4 regions of the Actinomadura fulvescens genome follow, and region 1 is predicted to be linked to each of the others. Evidence: riboswitches for the same ligand, from Rfam matches in the RefSeq annotation. Region 1 holds a riboswitch; each other region holds the start of a gene.

Region 1 (4,828 bases):
TGGTGATGTTGACGTCCATGTCGTCGGACCGCGAGTTCTCGCCGACGATCATGCCCTCGTACACCTCGGTCGTCGGCCCGACGAAGAAGGTGCCGCGCTCCTGCAGGTTGGTGATGGCGTACGCGGTGGCGGGACCGGTGCGGTCGGCCACGAGCGAGCCGGACGGACGGGTGCGCAGCTCGCCGAACCACGGCTCGTACTTCTCGAACACGTGGTGCGCCATGCCGGTGCCGCGCGTCTCGGTCATGAACTCGGTACGGAAGCCGATCAGCCCGCGCGCCGGGACCAGGAACTCCATCCGGATCCAGCCGGTGCCGTGGTTGGTCATCTGCTCCATGCGGCCCTTGCGGACCGCCATGAGCTGCGTGACCGCGCCCAGGTGCTCCTCGGGGATGTCGACGGTGAGCCGCTCGACCGGCTCGTGCTTCTTGCCGTCGATCTCCTTGGCGACCACCTGGGGCTTGCCGACGGTCAGCTCGTAGGACTCGCGGCGCATGTTCTCGACGAGGATGGCCAGGGCGAGCTCGCCGCGGCCCTGGACCTCCCAGGTGTCGGGACGCTCGGTCGGCAGCACGCGGATGGACACGTTGCCGACCAGTTCGCGTTCGATGCGGTCCTTGACCATGCGGGCGGTGACCTTGGTGCCCTTCTCCCGGCCGGCCATCGGGCTGGTGTTGATACCGATGGTCATGGAGATCGCCGGCTCGTCCACCGTGATCAGCGGCAGCGGGCGAGGGTCGTCGGGGTCGGCGATGGTGTCACCGATCATGATCTCCGGAATGCCGGCGATCGCGATGATGTCGCCGGGGCCGGCCTGGTCGGCGGGCTTGCGCTCCAGCGCGTCCGTCATCAGCAGTTCAGTGATCTTGACCCGCTCGATGCTGCCGTCGTGGCGGCACCAGGCGACCTGCTGGCCCTTCTTGATCGTGCCCGCGTACATGCGGCAGAGCGCGATCCGGCCGAGGTAGCTGGAGGCGTCCAGGTTGGTGACGTGCGCCTGGAGCGGGGCGTCCGGGTCGAACGAGGGTGCCGGGATCGTGTTCTTGATGACCTCGAACAGCGGCTCCAGGTCCTCGCTGTCGGGCTGCTCGCCGTTGCCCGGCTTGTTGAGCGAGGCCCGCCCGGAGCGGCCGGAGGCGAAGACGATCGGGAACTCGATCTGGTCCTCTTCGGCGTCGAGGTCCATGAACAGCTCGTAGGTCTCGTCCACGACCTCGTCGATGCGCGCGTCGGGCCGGTCGGTCTTGTTGACGACCAGGATCACCGGCAGCCGGGCCTCCAGGGCCTTGCGCAGCACGAACCGGGTCTGGGGGAGGGGACCCTCGCTGGCGTCCACCAGCAGGACGACGCCGTCGACCATGGACAGGCCGCGCTCGACCTCCCCGCCGAAGTCCGCGTGGCCCGGGGTGTCGATGATGTTGATCGTCATCCCGTTGTGCCGGACCGCGGTGTTCTTGGCCAGGATGGTGATGCCCTTCTCGCGCTCCAGGTCGTTGGAGTCCATGACGCGATCATCGACGTCCTGGTTCTCGCGGAAGGCGCCGGACTGCCAGAGCATGGCGTCGACCAGCGTGGTCTTGCCGTGGTCGACATGGGCGACGATCGCGACGTTCCGCAGGTCATCGCGCGTGGAGAAGGGCATGCGAACTCGCTTGGGTGAAGGATTGGAGATCGCCGCAGACGTGCGGCCTCTCCGATTCTACGTGCCGCGTCGCCCCGTCCCGGCCGATCTCCGGGCAAGCCTCGTACTCTACGCCCTGATTGTCGCTGTTCGTGCCGTTTGCATGGGGTGGCGGCCCTGGTCCCCACCACGCCAATCATGGCCCGGAGGTGGAGATCTGAAGGCCGTCGCGAGCGATGCGGAAGTCGCCGCGGGTGTGGTGAAGGTCTCCTGATCACTTGGACGCCACGGTGTCCGGTTTGGCGTAATTTGCCATTCCTTTGTACGCTCCTGCGAATTCCGGCCGCTCGACGTCCTGCCCAGGGCGGCGGCCGGACCGCCGAGTCCCCTCACGGGGAGCCGGGGACCCAACCCCCGGGGCGAATCCGCGTCCGCGCGACGCGGTAGGGCGACTCCTGGCCCGAGCCCGTCAGCTAACCCGGTAGGCGGACGAGGAGAGGAGAACCCCGGTTTGGTACCGGACCCCCAGTGGCGCCGTTTCGTCGTGCCCGTCGCCGCCACGGCCTCCGCCGCCGCGGTGATCGCGATCGGCACCGCCATCGCCCCCGCACAGGCAGCTCCAGCCGTTCCCGGACGGGCCGCCGCCCTCGCGCCCGCGGCCCCGACACCGGATCCCCGCTCGACCGGGAAGCCGACCTCCACCGGGAAGCCCACCGAGAGCGAGCTGCGCAAGAAGCTGGACGCCCTCAACACCGAGGCCGAGAGGCTGACCGAGCAGTACAACAAGGCCCGGGTCGAGCTCGGCAAGGCAAAGAACGCCCTGACTGACGCCACCCGGCAGGCCGCCGCCCTGGCGGCCCAGGCCGCTCCCGCCCGTGAGCAGCTCAGCCGCTTCGCCGCCAACAACTACATGACCGGCGGCCCGGACCTGATGGCCGCCTCCGGCGGCGGCACCGAAGGGCTGGCCGCCTCGGCGTACCTGGCCCAGAACCAGGCCTCCGTCGTGAACGCGCTGCAGGCGCGGATCGACCAGGCCACCAAGGCCCAGCGGGACGCGCAGGCCAAGAACGCCGCCGCTCGGCAGGCCGCCGCCCACGCCGGGAAGGCCAGGTCGGCCGCCAAGGCCAAGGTGGACGAGGTCACCGAGCAGCTGGACAAGCTGACGACCACCCGGGTCAAGGACCCCACGTCCGGGTACACCGCCGTGATCAAGGGCTCCGACCTGCCCGCCAAGATGACGCGCAAGGCCCTCACCAAGCTCGGCAGCCCGTACGTGTGGGCGGCCGCCGGCCCGAACAGCTTCGACTGCTCGGGCCTGGTCGTGTGGGCGTACGCGAAGGTCGGCAAGTCCGGCCTCCCGCACTACACCGGCGATCTCTACGACCTCGGCAGCAAGGTCGGCAAGGGCGAGCTGCGCGCCGGTGACCTGGTCTACTTCGGCGGCGATCTCCACCACATGGGCATCTACGTGGGCGGCGGCCACTACCTGCACGCCCCGCAGACCGGCGACGTGGTCAAGATCTCCAAGCTTTCCGAGCGTTCGGACTACGCCGGGGCCAACCGCGTCTCCTGACCTGAACGCCCACGCGAGCGCCGCCGGCGGACGCCGGACGCCGGACGCCGGGCGCCGGACGTCAGCGGCGGCGGGACGTCAGCGGAGGTAGGCGGTGACGGCCTCGACGACCGGGAGGTCACCGGGCAGCCACTCCACCTCGTGGAGCTCGTCCAGGCCCAGCCAGCGCAGCGCCAGGTGCTCCAGGGCCGACGGCTCGCCCTCGACGATCTCGGCCGTCCAGACGCGCAGGACGCTCCCGGTGCCGAGCGGCCAGTCGCCGCCGACGCGTTCACCGAGCGCGACCTTGGCGTCCAGCTCCTCGTGGCACTCGCGGACCAGCGCGTCCTCATCGGACTCGCCCGGGTCGACCTTGCCGCCGGGGAACTCCCAGCCGCCCGCCAGCTCGGCGGGCTCGGCCCGCTGGGCGGCGAGCAGGCGGCCGTCCCGGATGATCGCGGCACCTACGACAACGTTGATGGTCATCACCTCTCCGGCCGCCGGGCTCAGGCTCCGGCCGCCGCGACGGTCCGGGAGGCCCTCTCGACGATCTCCTCCAGATGCCCGCCGTGGGCCCCGCGCCAGTAGACCTGGCCGCAGTCGCCGCAGCGCCCGTACACGTCGTAGTTACGGAGCGTACCCGCCTTGACCTGCGCCTCGATCTCCGCCTTGCCGACGGCGACGAGCACGCCGTTGCAGGCGGTGCAGCGCGTCCAGGGCCGCAGCGCGGGGGCGAACCGGTCGAGCACGTCGCTCAGCTGGTCGTCGGGCCGTGAGCCGCGCACGTACGCGCCGAGCCACAGCGCCCGCCGCCGCAGAAGGCCGCGGTCCTGGGTCAGCAGGACGCGCCGCTCCTCGTTCGCCTGCACGACCAGCGCCGGGTCGTCCATGTCGTTGTGGTAGGCGGTGTCGAGGCCGAGCAGCCGCAGCCTGCGGGCCAGCGTGCCGAGGTGAACGTCGAGCAGGAACCGCGGTGCCTCCTGCCCCGGCTCCAGCGGCACCGGCTGCGGCCGGGGCATCGGCGCCACATGCACCACGTCACCCGCGGCGGGCCGGTGCGACGGCTCGACCGCGGTGCCGCCGATCGTGATGGGCCCGGCCTCGGGGAGCGGAACGCCGAGGGCCTCGACCAGGTGACCGATCGTCGACGTTCCGTCGTAGGCGATCCGCTGCCGTGCGCGCCGCCGGGACGCGGGCAGGAACGGCGTCAGTGTCTCGGAGATCTCGAAGAACACGGCTTCGTGATTGTCGTCCGGCTCGTCCACCTCGCCAGCATGCCACGCGATCGTCTTCCGGCACCTCCGAGTTGTCAGCCGGTCCGCCTACCTGCCGACCCGCGCCGCGGACTCGGCGATGTCTGCCAGCACGGCGGGGATGTCGTGCCCGAGGAGGCGGCCGCCGCGCTTGACGATCCGGCCGCCGACCAGCACCGTGTCGACGCTCTTGGTGTCGGCGCACAGGACCACGGCGGCGATCGGATCATGCGCCGAGGCCATCCCCAGGGTGTCGGTCCGCAGCATGACGAGGTCGGCCTGCTTGCCCGGGCGCAGCGAACCGGTGACGTCGCCAAGGCCCAGCGTCTCAGCGCCCTCGATGGTCGCCATGCACAGGACATCGCGGGTCGTGAAGCCGAGGCCCGCACCGTCCGGCCGGAC
Region 2 (4,828 bases), on a different contig from region 1:
CGGCGCACCCGGGCAGGGCGGCGCCGATCGTTCAGTTCGAGCGTGCCGCTCAGCTCGGCGTTGGCGGGGACGCGCCGCAGCACGTTCAGCACATGGCCTTCGATGTGCGCGCGTCCTCCCCGCATGGCCAGGCATGTGACCGTGTTGGCGGGCGACAGCTCGCGCAGAGGCCGCTGGTGCAGGCCCAGGCCGGTGACGTCGAGGACGCGGCGGGCCAACGCGCTGTCGGCGCGGCGCGTACCCCAGAAGATCCGGCCGTCCTGTTCCCGTAGCTGGCTGCGCAGCTCCGTCCGCTTGCCCCGTCCGTACTCGGCCGCGGCGAGCGCCCCGGTCAGGTCACGCTCGCGGAGCAGGAACGCGGCGATCGCGGGGACCGGATTGGCCTCCGCGAAGACGCGCGCGTCGAGTTCCGCGAGGTAGGCGGCCGCCAGCTCCAGGAAGCCCGCGCGGTAGACGGTGTCGCGATCGCGCAGCTCGCGCAGGTAGAGCAGCAGATCGTGGTTGACGAACTTGGCGTCCTTGGCCCGTTTCAGCTCGTACGCGCCGCGCAGCCGGAACAGCGCGTCGATCCGCCGGTGGACCTCCAGCCGGTCGGCGAAGTTGGCGAGTTCGGCGCGACGGTTGGAGATCGACGGCGCGGTCACGGCCTTCGGCTCGACGAACCAGTTGTAGACGCGGTGCGGGATGAGAGCGGTGCGATCGGCCGCCAGGTAGGCCTCGGCGGTGAACAGCAGGTCCTCGTAATGCAGGCCCTCGACGAAGCGCAGCCCGTGGTCGAGGAGGAACTCGCGCCGGTAGGCCTTGTTGGTGGACAGGGTGTCGTAGAGGAGATCGGGCTTGTCATGGAGGGACCCGAAGAGCGCGCGGCGGGCGTAAAGCCACGGGTACCAGTGGCATTCCTTGGAGGGGGCGTAGGCGGTGTTGAGCAGGATTCGCGTGCAGAGGCCGGACACCAGATCGGCCCCCGTCTCCTCCGCGGCGGCGACCAGGTTGAGGCAGGCGTGCCGGTCGAGGAGATCATCGCTGTCCAGGAACATCACGTACCGGCCGCGGGCATGCTCGGCCCCGACGTTGCGCGGCCGGCCGCAGCCTCCCGAGTTGACCGGCAGGCGTACGGAGCGCACGCGCCCGGGGTGCTCGTCCGCCAGCTCGTCGGCCACCTCGCCGGTGCCGTCCGTGCTGGCGTCGTCCACGACCACCGCCTCGACCGCGCCCAGCGACTGGCCGAGCACGGACCCGACGGCACGCGGAAGCCGCGCGGCGTCGTTGTATCCGATCACGACCACGCTGACGTCCGGTCGCCCGGGCATCGAACAACTCCCTCCGCTTCATCCCATGTGCCGTGTTCCTTTCCAGAAACGCGGATCACGGGTCCAAGCAGGGGCAAAGCGTCCGAATGCTTCGTATTACCGAAGATGGGTCGAACTCGGCCAAACAACTCAAACACGCCCGAAGGCCGAAACGCCCGAAGGCGCCCGGCCGGAGCCGGGCGCCTTCGTAGCGGGGGGTCGAGTCCTGCGAGGGTCAGGACTCCTTGGAGAAGGTCAGGACTTCTTGTTGTAGTCGGCGTAGTCGGGGTAGCCGTAGCCCACGACGGACGACTTCGGCCGGACCTTCTTGACCACGGAGCTGCTGATGTTGCCCTCGACCGTGGAGATGGTGCCGTCGCCGTTGTCCTTGACGACCATCCCGACGTGGTCGATGCCGTCGATGCCGCCGGACGAGCCGTTCTGCCAGTCGAAGAAGACCAGGGCACCGGGCTTGGCCTGCTGGCCCCACTTGTTGTTCTTGTCGAGCCACCGGGCGTGCTGGACGGTGTAGGCGTCCCAGCCCATGCCCTTGACGCCGGCCTGGGCGCCGACCCACGACACGAACATGTTGCACCAGGCCGCGCCGCTGTACTCGGCGGGGTCGCCGCCGTCACGCTTGGCGGTGAGCTTGGCCTCGTTGGTCGTCATGTACCAGTCGTGGAACTTGGTCTGGCCGTCGCGGCCTTCGGTGATGCCGACCTGCTTCATGGCGACCTTGATCGCCTCGGCGGAGGTCGCGGGGGCGGCACTGGCCTTCTCGGCCTTGCTCGCGGAGACGGCCTCGCCGGACTTGCCGGACTTGCCGGACTTGCTCGCACCCTTGCGGGCGTGCTCGGGGCCGGCGACCTGGGCGTCGGCGCGGGTGTCGGCGGTGGCGTCGGAGCCGAAGGGGCTCAGGACGGCGAGCCCGAGGGCTCCGGCCAGGACGGCGCTGAGGGCGACGCCCACGATGGTGTTCGGGTCATCGGACGCCGGCTTCACGATTTTGCGATCGAGCATGAAAGAGAAACTCCCTAACTCCCATGTCGCCTACCGGGTTAGCTGACGGATTCGGGCATGGAAGAGCCCTACGGCGTTCGCGATGGAACGCCGATTCACCCCTGCAAAGTGGGTCCCCGGCTCCGCATCCGGTGAGGGGGGATGCGGACTCGGCCAGGGGCACCGCGAGCGCGGTGCCCGGCTATTCGGATGGATCTCGGAACGAAGGCGCGGAACACACGGCCGCGCGTCAAGGCCACGTCAATGGGTGGCCACCGTTCGACGATCAGGGCCTGATGCGGCTCAAGACCGGCGCAACGCATGGGGTGCGTCGCAAGATTCGGACAGAAGGTATCAAACCCTCACGAGATGGCAAATCATCACCAAAGAGGTTCTTCGAAGTGCCACATGGATCTCAACACCGACCCCCAAGGGCCCATTCCCGTTCTCCCAACAGAGCGTCAAGATTGCGTGTAAGAAGGGCATGCAGCCCCGCCAGGCAGGGGGATTTCGCATGGGCCGTGGCCCTCGTCACAGGAGGGCCGGGGCTGCGCGTGGCAGGGTGAACCCATGATCGAAGGACGCGGGGTGAAGCGCACCGTCACCCGGCTGGCCGACGGCCGCGAACTGATCTACTTCGACCGGCGGGACGACGCCGACCGGAGCGCCGCCGACGAGCGGCCGCTGCCGGGCCGCGCGGCGGCGTCGGAGCTGCGGTACGACCCGCTGCTCGACGAATGGGTCGCCGTGGCCGCGCACCGCCAGACCCGGACCTTCCTGCCGTCGGCCGACGACTGCCCGCTCTGCCCCTCCTCGCCGGGACGGCCGACCGAGATCCCGTCGCCGGAGTACGAGGTGGTGGTGTTCGAGAACCGGTTCCCCTCGTACGGCGACGGCGTCTCCGGCGGGCGCTGCGAGGTGATGTGCTTCACATCCGAGCACGGCAGGTCGTTCGCCGAACTGCCGCCTGAGCAGGTCCAGACCGTCATCGAGGCCTGGGCGGACCGTACCGCCGAGCTGTCCGCGTTCCCCGGCGTGGAGCAGGTCTTCTGCTTCGAGAACCGCGGCGAGGCGATCGGCGTCACCCTGCACCACCCGCACGGGCAGATCTACGGCTACCCGTTCGTGCCTCCGCGCACGCGGCGCATGCTGGACGTCGCGGGCCGCCACCCGGGTGATCTCTTCGCGGAGGTGCTGGCGGCCGAACGCGAGGAGGCCGTACGCGTCGTGGCGGCCAACGAGCTCTGGACGGCGTTCGTGCCCAAGGCGGCGCGCTGGCCGTACGAGGTGCACGTCTACCCGCATCGCCGCGTCCCCGACCTGCCCGCCCTGGACGGCGCCGAACGCGAGGCCTTCGGCGCGCTTTACCTGGACCTGCTGAGCCGCCTCGACCGGCTCTTCGGCATGCCGCTGCCCTACGTCTCGGCCTGGCACCAGGCGCCCGTCCGCACGGACCGCGACCTGGCCTGGCTGCACCTGGAGCTCTTCTCGGTCCAGCGCGCTCCCGGGAAGCTGAAGTATCTGGCGGGCTCGGAGTCGGCGATGGGCGCGTTCGTGAACGACGTGAGCCCGGAAGACGCCGCCCGCCGCCTCCGCGAGGCCTAGGGCGCGTTTCATAAGCCCCTGTCCTACTGCGCGACGCCCAGGCACGCGCCTCGCCGCGTTGTCGCCCCACCCCACCAAAACGCTCCGCAGAGCTCCGCGTTTCGGCGGGGACCCCGGACAAGCGGTCGACAGCCAAACCCGGGCTGACTCCCTCCTCCGCCTTGCGATGCACGCACCTGGACGCCGCTCGCTACGGACGCGACTCATGAAACACGCCCTAGCGCACCAGGCCACTTCCCGGCATTGGACCGCGACACGGCACGAGCCCGTTCTCTAGCGTTCATGGGGTCCCCCGGACCGCTGTGAGGAGACCGTCATGGACGCCCGTCTGGCCGATGATCTGGCTCGAATGCCCGAGTTGCTGGAGAACGTGCGAGCCAGGGCCGCCGGCATCCTGGCCGGGCTGGGCGACCGGCCGGCCGCGGTCCCGCCCGTTCCCTCCTCGCCAGACCCCCTCCCGGCCTCGGGAATCGGCCTGGACGAGGCCCTCGCCGAGTTCGCCGAACGCTGGGAGCCGGGCTTCTCGGGCAGTGCGGGGCCTCGCTATCTCGGTTTCGTCACCGGTGGAGCGACCCCGGCGTCCGTCGCGGGCGACTGGCTGACCGGCGTTCTGGACCAGAACGCCGGCCCCGGCGTGGACTCGTCCGCGTCGGACCTCGAACGAGAGACGATCACGTGGCTCCGCGAGCTCTTCGGGGTCGGCGAGGAGCACTCCGGTTCGTTCGTCTCGGGCGCGACCATGTCCAACACCGTCGGCCTGGCGCTGGCCCGCGAATGGCTGGGCGAACGGCAGGGCATCTCGATCGCCGACACGGGCGTGTCCGCCCTCGGGAAGATCACCGTTCTCTCCGGGACGCCGCACTCCACGATCTACAAAGCCCTCTCCATACTGGGGATCGGCCGGGACAGCCTGCGCACCGTCCCGACCCTCCCGG
Region 3 (4,828 bases), on a different contig from region 1:
GCAACTCGTTGATCAGCCCGATGGCGAGCAGATCGTTGGCGCAGAAGACGCCGTTCGGCAACTCGGGGAGCTCCATCAGCCGCCGCGCCGCCGCGCGGCCCTCGGTCGGCGTCAGCGCGTTCTGGGTCAGCGTGACGAGCTCGCCGCCACCGGCCTTGGCCAGCGTGCGGGCCGCGCCGTTGCGGCGCTCGACACAGGGCAGCGGCTCGGGGAGGCCGGTCACGAACGCCAGGCGTTCTCTCCCGAGGCCGAGCAGGTGGCCGGCGGCGATGTCCCCGCCCGCGACATGATCGACCTGGGCGAAGCAGACGTCGGGAGCCGAGTGGTCGAGGAGCACCACGGTCATGCCCGAGGCGCGCAGCCGGTCGATCTCCGTCGCGCCCAGGCCCACCGGAATGATCAGCACGCCGGCGGCCCGCTGCTCCTCCAGCAGTTCGAGGATGCGGCGCTCCTTCTCCGCGGAGTGGTCGCTCGTCAACCACAGCGCGTCATGGCCCGCCTCGTTCAGCGCCATCTCCGCACCGCGGGCGACGTCGGTGGCGTAGGGATTGGTCAGGTCCTCCACGACGATTCCGAACGCGCGGGCACGCCCCGCGTCGGCCTGACGGAGCCGTCTGGCGGACTCATTGCGGACGAATCCGAGTTCCTCGATCGCCGCACGTACGCGATCACGGGTGGCTTCGGCCACGAGATCTGGCCGGTTTAGGACATTCGAAACGGTCCCAACTGAGACTCCGGCACGTCTCGCGACTTCCCGAATACTGGTGGGCGGCAACTCACTCCTCGTCGACCCCGGATCTGTTTACGCAGGTAATCGAGCTTCGCCTGCGAGCCCCCGTGAGATCCATCACGGTTGGTAGCCATACAAGCACACAAAGTGCCCAATCGGCGCTTGACGGGCCGGATCCGGCCGCCTAGCGTTCCGAGCCGAAGCGTAGCTTGAAACGATTCACGATCATCGTTGGCTTACGGGTCGGCGGATCGGACGAGAAGGGATGGGGCTGCAGTGGCTGGCGATCATGACCCGTCCCCGCACGAGACGTTCCCCACCGGTGCACGGCCGTCCACGTCGTCGTGGACGGTTCCGTCGCGCCCGAAGGTTTGTCCTCGTTCGGTTGGCCAACGAGTGAATCGTTACCCGGAGTTCCCGCACGGCGCCCCGCAATCGACCTATCGGCCACCTCCGGCCAAGCATGCGAGACAGAAAAGGAAATAGATGATCTAAGTCCGGTGGCTCCGGACCCGGCAACCCAACGCGTACAGATCGAGGCCTACCCGTGCCTGTGCAGCGGACGGCTGCATCCCCGCGGTCATCACCACGGACGAGGGAGGACGGAGTGGAACAGGCCACACTCGCACGTCGTGGCACTGACGATCTGCGATTGAACGAGGAGGAGATCAAGCTGCTCGCGCAGATCGCCAGCGGTGTCACCGCCGATGTGGCGGCACGCAAACTCGAGCTGAGCGCGCGGACGTTGAGGCGGCGTCTGCGCACGATCTGTGATCGGCTCGAAGTCAACACCCCTATCGAGGCCGTGGTGTGGGCGGCCCGAAGGCAACTCATCTGAGCAGTCCGGTAGCGAGAGAAGAACTCCGTCCGTCCCCGCAGCGGCGACGCCGACGTCCTGACAGGTAGGTCCCTGCAGGCGGCGTCGCCGCGGACGAGGTTCGTCAACAGGCGGCGGCCACGGGGGGACGCCGCGCTACCGAAGGTTGCGTTCTGCGCAGCACGCCCCATTCAGCAACCGCCCCACAGCGGCGCACCGCGCCAGCGGGATCCCACCGCGGCGCGTTCTCCACGGACCTGCAACATCGGCGGAGCGCTGCGTAGAGGCGCCACCGGAGTACAGCGCCAGCGGAATGCCCTGCGGCGCGTCAGCGGCGCGTCCCATCGACAGCGCCGCGCGCCAGCGGTGTGCTGCCCGGGCGGCGCGCTGCGCCGGTGGAGTGTTGCGCGGGCGGACGTGCTGCGTCAGTGGTGTGGTGCGTAGGCCCGGCCGGCCGGACTGAACAGACGGAGCGCCGCCTAAGCGGCGCGCCGTGCCGACGCGTTGGCAGTGTGTTCCATCGGTGGCGTGTCGCGTCAACGGGTTGCTGTGCGGAGGCCGTGCTGCGTCGGCTGAGCGTTGCGTAGACGGAGTCTTGCATCAGCGGTGTGTTGCGCCGGGCGGGGTGGCGCTTGGGTGGTGTGGTGTTGGTGGCGGGTCGTGTCAGGCTACGCGGACGGCGCCGGCGTAGGGGCGGCCTTCCAGGGGTGAGATTTTGACGACGTCGCCGGTCTGGGGGGCGTGGAGGAACTTGCCGTCGCCCACGTACATGCCCATGTGGTGCAGGTCGCTGTGGAAGAAGACCAGATCGCCCGGCTGGAGCTGGCTGCGGGAGATGTGTGTGCCCGCGTTCCACTGGCTGCCGGTGTAGTGCGGAAGGCTGATGCCCACCTGCTTGTAGGCCCACATCGTCAGGCCCGAGCAGTCGAACGTGGACGGCCCGGCGGCACCCCAGACGTAGGGGCGGCCGATCTTGCCCATTGCGTAGCGGAGGGCTTGGGCGGCCTTGCCGGTACCTACGACGGGCAGCTTGGAGAGCTGCGTGGGGTCTTTCTTGACCAGGCGGCCACGGACCTTCTCGTAGAGAGAAGTGACCTTCTTGCGCTGGGACTCAAGCTGGGCGCGGAGCTGAGTGACCTGCTTGGCGCGCTCCTCGGCGGCCTTGCGCGCGCGCTGTGCGGCCTGCATGGCCTGCATCAGGCCCTGTACGCGCGTTCCGTCCTGGGTCGCGAAGTAGTGGAGGGTAGCGGCCTGGTCGAGGAGGCGCTGGGGGTCCTGGGAGGCGACGAAGGAGACCGTCGGGTCGGCGCCGCCCTGCATGTAGCTGGTGGCGGCGAGGCTGCCGACCTTCTCGCGGACGCCTTCGAGCGCCTTCTCCTGGCGTTTGGCGTTGTCAGTGGCGACCTTCGCGGCACGCTGCGACTGCTGGAGCTTCACCTTGAGGCCGTTGTACTGCTCGGTCAGCTGCTCGAGCTGGTCGGCGAGCTTGTACGCCTGGGTCCTGAGCTCCTTGGTGGAGGGCTCGGGGTCGGCGTGCGCCGGGAGCGCTGGAACGGCGGTGGCAATGATCGCGGCGGCGAGGGCGACGGCCCCCGCCTTGCTCCGTGAAAGACGGGCAGAGCGCGAAAGGGACGCAGGGCGCAATGGCTCCACTCATTCTCCTCTCCTCGTCCGCCTACCGAGTTAGCTGACGGGTTCGGGCCGGAGCAGCCCTTCCGCGGATGTGCGCGGTCAGCCGCGCGGATGCGGATTCACCCCAGTCGGTGTCGGTCCGAGGGTCATCCCCACGAACCCTCCGAAAGTGGGTTCCCGGCTCCTCGGAACGCTGGTTCGCGGCCCGTGGATTCGGCGGTTCGGCCACCATGATGCGGTGGCCGATGTCAGCGCAGGAGACTAACGGAGTCGGCCTTCGATGCCAACCAGAACATGCGAAATCGCGGGTGCGCCCTGAGTGATAGCCCCGGGGTCAGTGTGGCTTACGTCACCCCCGAGACAGGGGTGTGGTCGTTTTTGTCTAGTCACCCGCGTGCGCTACCTACGGTAAGGGTGCGTCCACTCCAGGTAAAGGCCGCTGGTTCGATAATGTCGCCTGTTTGTGGAAGTAGTGATCCGGCGAGCCCGTACCGCCGATGTGCAGGAGATCCGCCGGTTGGTCGACATGTACTCCGGTCCGGGGCGTCGGCTGCTCAGGAAGACCACGGTGACGCTGTACGAGGACGTGCAGGAGTTCTGGGTGGCCGAGGACCGGCAGGGAGAGCCGCAGATCGTTGGCTGCGGCGCGCTGCACGTGATGTGGGAAGACCTGGCCGAGGTGCGTTCGGTCGCGGTGGAGAAGGGGAACGGCGGCCGAGGCATCGGCCACCGCATCGTCAGCAAGCTGCTCGAGACCGCGCGGGACCTCGGCGTGGAACGGGTGTTCTGCCTTACCTTCGAGGTGGACTTCTTCGCGCGCCACGGGTTTCAGCCGATCCTGGGCACCCCGGTCTCGCCCGAGGTGTATGAGGAACTTCTCCGTTCGTACGACGATGGCGTGGCCGAGTTCCTGGACCTTGACCGGGTCAAGCCGAATACGTTGGGGAATACCCGGATGTTGCTTCGCCTGGAGGACTGACCGATGAGTGAATCCCCCCATCGCGGGCGGCCGCCGTACCCGCAGGCGTCGGGCCCTGGGCAACACTGGCAGGGTGGCCAAGTGCCGCCTCAGCAGTACTGGCAGGGTGGCCAGCCTCCGCCGCAGCAGCAGTGGCAGCCCGCCGGTGTGTCGCAGCCGTACTACGACGACACGGCCGAAGCGGCCGAACTCCCCCTCGCCCCGATCCTGCGCCGCGCGGGCGCGCGCCTCATCGACTACGTGCTCGTGGCGGTCTTCGGTTTCGCCCTCGTGCTGCCGGTCGCGCTCGGGGTGATCGGTCTCGACACCGCCGGGGACAAGGCCAACACCGAGGGCGGTATCTGGAACTGGCCGATCATCTTCACGCTTTTCACGGTGCTGTCGGTGCTGCCTTTCATTTATGAGGCGGTGCAGCTGGCCATGTGGGGGCGGACGCTCGGCAAGCGCGTCCTCGGGCTGGGCGTGGTCCAGGTGCGCCCTGCCGGTGAGGCGCTCACGACATATCAGGCGGTTTGGCGGGCGGCGATCAACAACGTCGCCTACCAGATCGGCGTCTTCGTCTTTCTGGCGCTCGCGGTGATGATCTGGGACTACCTGGCGTACGGCATGTTGCTCGTCTGGGCCGGCGCACTCATGGCCTACCTGTGGGCGATCTGGGACCAGCCCCTGC
Region 4 (4,828 bases), on a different contig from region 1:
CGACCGGGTAGGCGAACGACACCGCGAGCACGAGCGCGAAGCCGCCCGCCGCCGCTCCCGTCCACCAGTAACGGGGGAAGCGCCGCAGCAGCCCGTACAGCAGCACGAGCGCGATCGACCAGATCGCCCACGTGACGCCGAGCGACTTCGCCTGGTCCACGAGCCACTCCGGCCAGCTCTGCGTGGACAGGCCGTACCGCCGCAGCACCGACTCGCTCCAGATGGAGAACGGCAGCCGGGCCAGCCGGAGAACGGCCGTGAGGACCAGTGCCGCGCCGACCACCCGCAGCGGCCACCGGCGGACCCGCGCGGTCGTCCAGGCGATGAGCCGGGAACCCAGCGGGGTGAGGCCGAGGAGCAGGACCAGCGCGAGCCCGAGCACGAACCGCGCGTACGCGGGCGGGTTGAGGGCGGCGTCGAACGCGCGTGAACGCTCGATCTCGGCGGGCGTGAAGTCCAGCGCGGGATCGGCGGCCACCGAACCGCCCGGCACGTGCTCGGGAATCGGATGCCACGGCGTGGTCACGGCCAGGATCACCCCGACGGCCGCGAAGAGCACGGCGGCAGTGATCGCCGCGGCGATCCGCGACCGCCGCATGTCCCTCGTCCTACCACCCCGCCCCACCACCACTTCCGCCGCAGGCGGCTCTGGGGCGGGTTTGTGCTCCGGCTCGGTCAACGCAGCTCCTCGCGCAGGTAGTCGCGCCACATGGCGGTGAAGCGGGCGGTGGTGACGCCCAGCACCTCGCGCAGGGCGGCCGCCTCGGGCCGGCGCCCGGCGGCGCGGTAGAGCCGGACGAGTTCACGTTCACCGTACCGGTCGGCGATCATCCGGCAGGCGAGCCACGCCTCCTGGTAGGCCTGCGACAGCCGTGGGGAGGTGCCGTCGAACGCCGCGCGGCCGGGGAGGGCGGCGGGCGTGCGGCCCGCGGCGATCTCCCGGTGCAGTTCGCGCGCCGCCGACCGTACGCTCACCTTGGTGTCGCGGTAGCCGACGTAGTCGGCGAAACCCTCGATGAGCCACAGCGGCGTGCGGCCGTCGCGGGCGCCGCCGGTGGCCACATGGGTCAGTTCGTGGGTGAGGACGACGTTCTGGCCGAGGGCGTTCAGGCGGCCGAACGTGTCCGCCGAGACGACGATGCGGTCCTCGCCGCGCCCGCCGGTCGCCGAGGGCGCCACCGTGGCCAGGGCCGCGATGTCCTTGAGGTGCTGGGTGTCGCCGACCAGGGACGCCGCCAGGGCCGGATCGGCGGGGACGAGCGCCACCGCACGCCGGGGCCAGTCCGAGCCGACCACGCCGGTCACGACGGGCACGGCCGCGGCCAGGCGCCGGGCGATGCCGTCGAGGCCGGGGGCGTCCCCGATGACCAGCCCGCCGCGGCCGCGCCGGACGGTCAGCGGGCCGCCGTCCCAGATCTCGGCCTCGTCGCGCAGGCCACGGCCGGCGGCATCGCCGACGATCACCCAGCTGCCCGAGCGGGCGGCGAACGTGAGATACCGGGTACGTGCGACCGGGCCGCGGTCGAAGCCGCGCAGCTTGTAGTGGAGGCTGATCCGCACGGCGGGGGCGCCGGAGGGGCCCGGCGGCTCGATCGCCTCGTACCGTTCACGCCAGGACTCCAGCGGCAGCCTGGTGAGGTTGTCGAAGACCCTGGCCTGCGCCTCCTGGTAGGCCGCGGGGGCGGAGGCGACGGTGGCGAGGAAGCGCGCACGGTCGTGCTCGCGTACGGCCGCGGCGCGGTTGGCGAGGACGGTCTCGACCGCGCGGGTGTCGGGGACGCCCGCGACCGGGGCCGTCGCGGCGGCGTCACGCGGGGAGGCGTCCCCGCGGACGGTGACCCCGGCCGCCGCCAGGGCGCAGGCGGTCGCGGCCAGGACGATCAGCGCGACGGCCCGGCGGCGTGGCACGCCACCGGGCCGGTCGTCCGGCGGCGGGCCGGGCGGGTCGTCCGGGGCCGAGCCGGGCCGGTCGTCTTCCATGCGGCCGATCCTATTGACCCGGCCCCGCGGCCCGCGCCGAGCCGATCATTCCGCGTAGTCGGGGTAGCCGTAGCCCACGATCTGGTCGGCCGACCGCTCCTTGATCAGGACCGCGTCCGAGGTGTTGCCCTCCACGGTCTGCACGGTGCCGTCGCCGTTGTCCTTGATGACCATGCCGACGTGCTCGATGTCGTCGATGTTCTCCGAGCCGCCCCAGTTGAAGAAGACGATGGCGCCGGGCCTGGGCTCGTCGCCCCAGCGGTCCTGCTGTTCGAACCACTTGGCGTGCTCGACCGTCCAGGCGTCGCTGCCGATGCCGTGGCTGAAGCCGAGCCGTTCGCCGATCCAGGAGACGAACATGTCGCACCACTGGGCGTCGTTGTAGCCCTCAAGGTCACCGCCGTCGCGCGCCAGGGTCTCCTTGGCGCGGTCGGTGGTCATGTACCAGTCCTGGAACTTGGTCTCGCCGTTGCCGTTCTCGCTGATGCCGACCTGGGACTTGGCCAGTTCGATGGCGTCCTCGGCGGTGGGCTTCTTCGGCTCGGCCTTGACCGGCGCCTGCGTGGCCGTGGCGGCCTTGGGGGCGGTGGCGGACTTGCTCGCGTCGCCGGAGAGCTTCTCGGGAACGTTGTGCGAGGCGCGGGCCTTGCGCGACGGTTCGGCGCCGACCGAGGCCGCCGCGGCGGCGCTCGGCGGCTTGGCCACGGACGTCCCGGCGGGGGCCGCGTCGATGGCGGCCTGGGCGGTCACGGTGGCCGCGCCGATGACGGCCGCTCCGGCGACGATGCCGCCGGTGGTCCGCAGGGTGATGACCAGGGGGCTGGATTTGCGGTGCTTGCCTGCCACGAGGGGGTTCTCCTTGGCTTCCATGCCGCCTACCGGGTTAGCTGACGGGTTCGGGCGTGGAAGCTGCCCTACGGCCTGCGAAGAGGCCGATTCACCCCAAAGGGACTGCCGGGCGCAGCCCGTCCGGTGGAGGGTGGGGCTGCGCAACGGTCTGCCGGGCGCAGCCCGTCCGCTGATGGGCGGAGGGTGGGGGCTGCGGGATGGCATGTCGGGCGCGCTGCGTCCGTCCGTTGAGGAACGGAGGAACGCGGGCAGCCGCGACGGTGGGTCCCCGGTTCCGCTGATGCGGATTCGGCGGTGGCCGTCGAAGACGACCTGAGGGTTTCGGTGAGGGGAGGGGAGACCGGGCGCGGCCGCCGGGGGAGGACGGCCGCGCCCGTCAGGGGATGGTCCCGCTCAGACGCGGGACCGATTCGGGATCAGTAGGGACGGACCGCGCCCGAGAAGGTCTTCTTGCGGTAGCCGTTGAGCTTGACGACCTTCACGTGACTGCCGGAGTTGGGGGCGTGGATCATCCACACCTTGCTCCCCTTGCGCTTGGACACCATGCCCACGTGGCCCTTGCCGTGGAAGAAGACGAGGTCACCGGGAGCGAGCTTGCTCCAGGACACCTTGTTCTTCACGGCGCGGTACTGGGCGGTCGTGACGCGAGGGAGCTTGACGCCGGCCTTCCGGTAGGACCACTGGACCAGGCCGGAGCAGTCGAAGGCGTTCGGGCCCGCCGCGCCGTAGCGGTACGGCTTGCCCTTCTTCTTGTGGGCCGCCTTGAGGGCCTTCTGCGCCAGTTTCTGGCGTTCGGCCCACGACTTGTTCTTGGCCTGCTTGACGACCTTGGCCACGGGTACGGCCTTGGCCGCTTCGGCGGCGGGGGCCGGGACCGCCGCCACCAGGGGTGTGACCACCGCGGTGGCGATCACGAGACCACCGGCGAGGCGGACACGACGAATCGTGGGGCTGACAGCGTTGCTGGACAGGGGAATCTCCTTCTTCCAGACGCCTACCGGGTTAGCTGACGGGTTCGGGCGTGGAAGTTGCCCTACGGTGCGCCCGTTCGAGGGGATCGAAGGGAGGGCGCGCCGATTCACCCCGGTCGGGGCCGGTCCGGACAGGACGGGCCGCCGATGTGTGGGTCCCCGGCTCCGCGCGATGGCGGACTCGGCGCTGCCGCGGCGATCCTTGGGCGTGATGAGGCCCGTGCGCGGGACCCTGTGTCCCGCGTGCGAAAGCGCGGCGCTGATTTGGTTGGGACGAGCGGCCTCGAAGGGGCGTTCGCTCGGTGGCCGGAGCCCGTTGGACTGAACCGCCGTGACGCGCTCGCTGGCGCCATGCACGCCATGCTCGTCGAGCCTGCTGAGCGTGCGCACGGTGCGGTCGGGCCGGCCGGTCTCCGTTCGGCGGAGACCAGGTGCGGCGCGTGGAGGGCGTCGCACCGGCGGCGGCACCTGGAAGGTGCCGCGCGGGGGAGCGGCACCTGGGGGGTGCCGTGCCTCCTGTGACGCCCGGGGGCGTCGGGGGCCTTGCGGCGCCTGGTAGGCACCGAAGGTGGGCTCAAAGTATCAAAAGGTCATGCGAATGCAAATCCCCGACAAAACAGAACGGACCAGGTCAGACCTGGTCCGCTCCTCGTGTGGGCTTGCTCACGGGCCCGTCAGGGCCGCCCAGCGCCGTAGTAAGTCGAGGCGTAGTAGCCCGACGTGATGCTGACGATCTCGACGTTCTTGCCCGTACGCGGCGAGTGGATCATCTGGCCGTTGCCCACGTACAGGCCGACGTGGCCGAGGCTGCGGAAGAACAGCAGGTCCCCGGGCTGGATGTCGCTCTTGGCGACCCGCTTGGTGGCCGCGTACTGCGAGTTGGTCGTCCGGGTGATGCTGACCCCGGCGGCCTCCCAGGCCCTCATGGTGAGGCCGGAGCAGTCGTACCTCGGCCCGGTGCCGCCGTACTGGTAGGGCGTGCCGAGCTTGCTGTAGGCGAAGTTGAGAGCGACGCGCGCCGAGCCGCT

What was found. Region 1 has a riboswitch for cyclic di-AMP ahead of ABD333_RS21095 (C40 family peptidase). Riboswitches for the same ligand answer to the same signal wherever they lie in the genome.
Region 2: it holds a riboswitch for cyclic di-AMP, as region 1 does, so the genes downstream of both, ABD333_RS06760 (CHAP domain-containing protein) here and ABD333_RS21095 (C40 family peptidase) in region 1, are expected to answer to the same signal.
Region 3: it holds a riboswitch for cyclic di-AMP, as region 1 does, so the genes downstream of both, ABD333_RS23190 (NlpC/P60 family protein) here and ABD333_RS21095 (C40 family peptidase) in region 1, are expected to answer to the same signal.
Region 4: it holds a riboswitch for cyclic di-AMP, as region 1 does, so the genes downstream of both, ABD333_RS04000 (CHAP domain-containing protein) here and ABD333_RS21095 (C40 family peptidase) in region 1, are expected to answer to the same signal.

The regions. Positions count from the first base shown of each region.
Region 1 is NZ_BAAATD010000005.1:436,342-441,169, reverse strand. It holds gene typA (translational GTPase TypA) at 1-1,642, opposite strand, end outside; cyclic di-AMP (ydaO/yuaA leader) riboswitch at 1,989-2,125, shown strand; gene ABD333_RS21095 (C40 family peptidase) at 2,133-3,194, shown strand; gene ABD333_RS21090 ((deoxy)nucleoside triphosphate pyrophosphohydrolase) at 3,273-3,659, opposite strand; gene ABD333_RS21085 (Mut7-C RNAse domain-containing protein) at 3,680-4,438, opposite strand; gene ABD333_RS21080 (amidohydrolase family protein) at 4,496-4,828, opposite strand, start outside.
Region 2 is NZ_BAAATD010000001.1:1,461,296-1,466,123, reverse strand. It holds gene ABD333_RS06765 (bifunctional glycosyltransferase/CDP-glycerol:glycerophosphate glycerophosphotransferase) at 1-1,310, opposite strand, end outside; gene ABD333_RS06760 (CHAP domain-containing protein) at 1,545-2,309, opposite strand; cyclic di-AMP (ydaO/yuaA leader) riboswitch at 2,323-2,474, opposite strand; gene galT (galactose-1-phosphate uridylyltransferase) at 2,877-3,893, shown strand; gene ABD333_RS06750 (pyridoxal phosphate-dependent decarboxylase family protein) at 4,210-4,828, shown strand, end outside.
Region 3 is NZ_BAAATD010000006.1:190,091-194,918, reverse strand. It holds gene ABD333_RS23200 (LacI family DNA-binding transcriptional regulator) at 1-775, opposite strand, end outside; gene ABD333_RS23195 (LuxR family transcriptional regulator) at 1,338-1,568, shown strand; gene ABD333_RS23190 (NlpC/P60 family protein) at 2,211-3,200, opposite strand; cyclic di-AMP (ydaO/yuaA leader) riboswitch at 3,204-3,408, opposite strand; gene ABD333_RS23185 (amino-acid N-acetyltransferase) at 3,643-4,158, shown strand; gene ABD333_RS23180 (RDD family protein) at 4,240-4,828, shown strand, end outside.
Region 4 is NZ_BAAATD010000001.1:852,243-857,070, forward strand. It holds gene ABD333_RS03990 (M48 family metallopeptidase) at 1-598, opposite strand, end outside; gene ABD333_RS03995 (hypothetical protein) at 676-1,980, opposite strand; gene ABD333_RS04000 (CHAP domain-containing protein) at 2,026-2,826, opposite strand; cyclic di-AMP (ydaO/yuaA leader) riboswitch at 2,838-2,965, opposite strand; gene ABD333_RS04005 (C40 family peptidase) at 3,246-3,743, opposite strand; cyclic di-AMP (ydaO/yuaA leader) riboswitch at 3,805-3,997, opposite strand; gene ABD333_RS04010 (C40 family peptidase) at 4,475-4,828, opposite strand, start outside.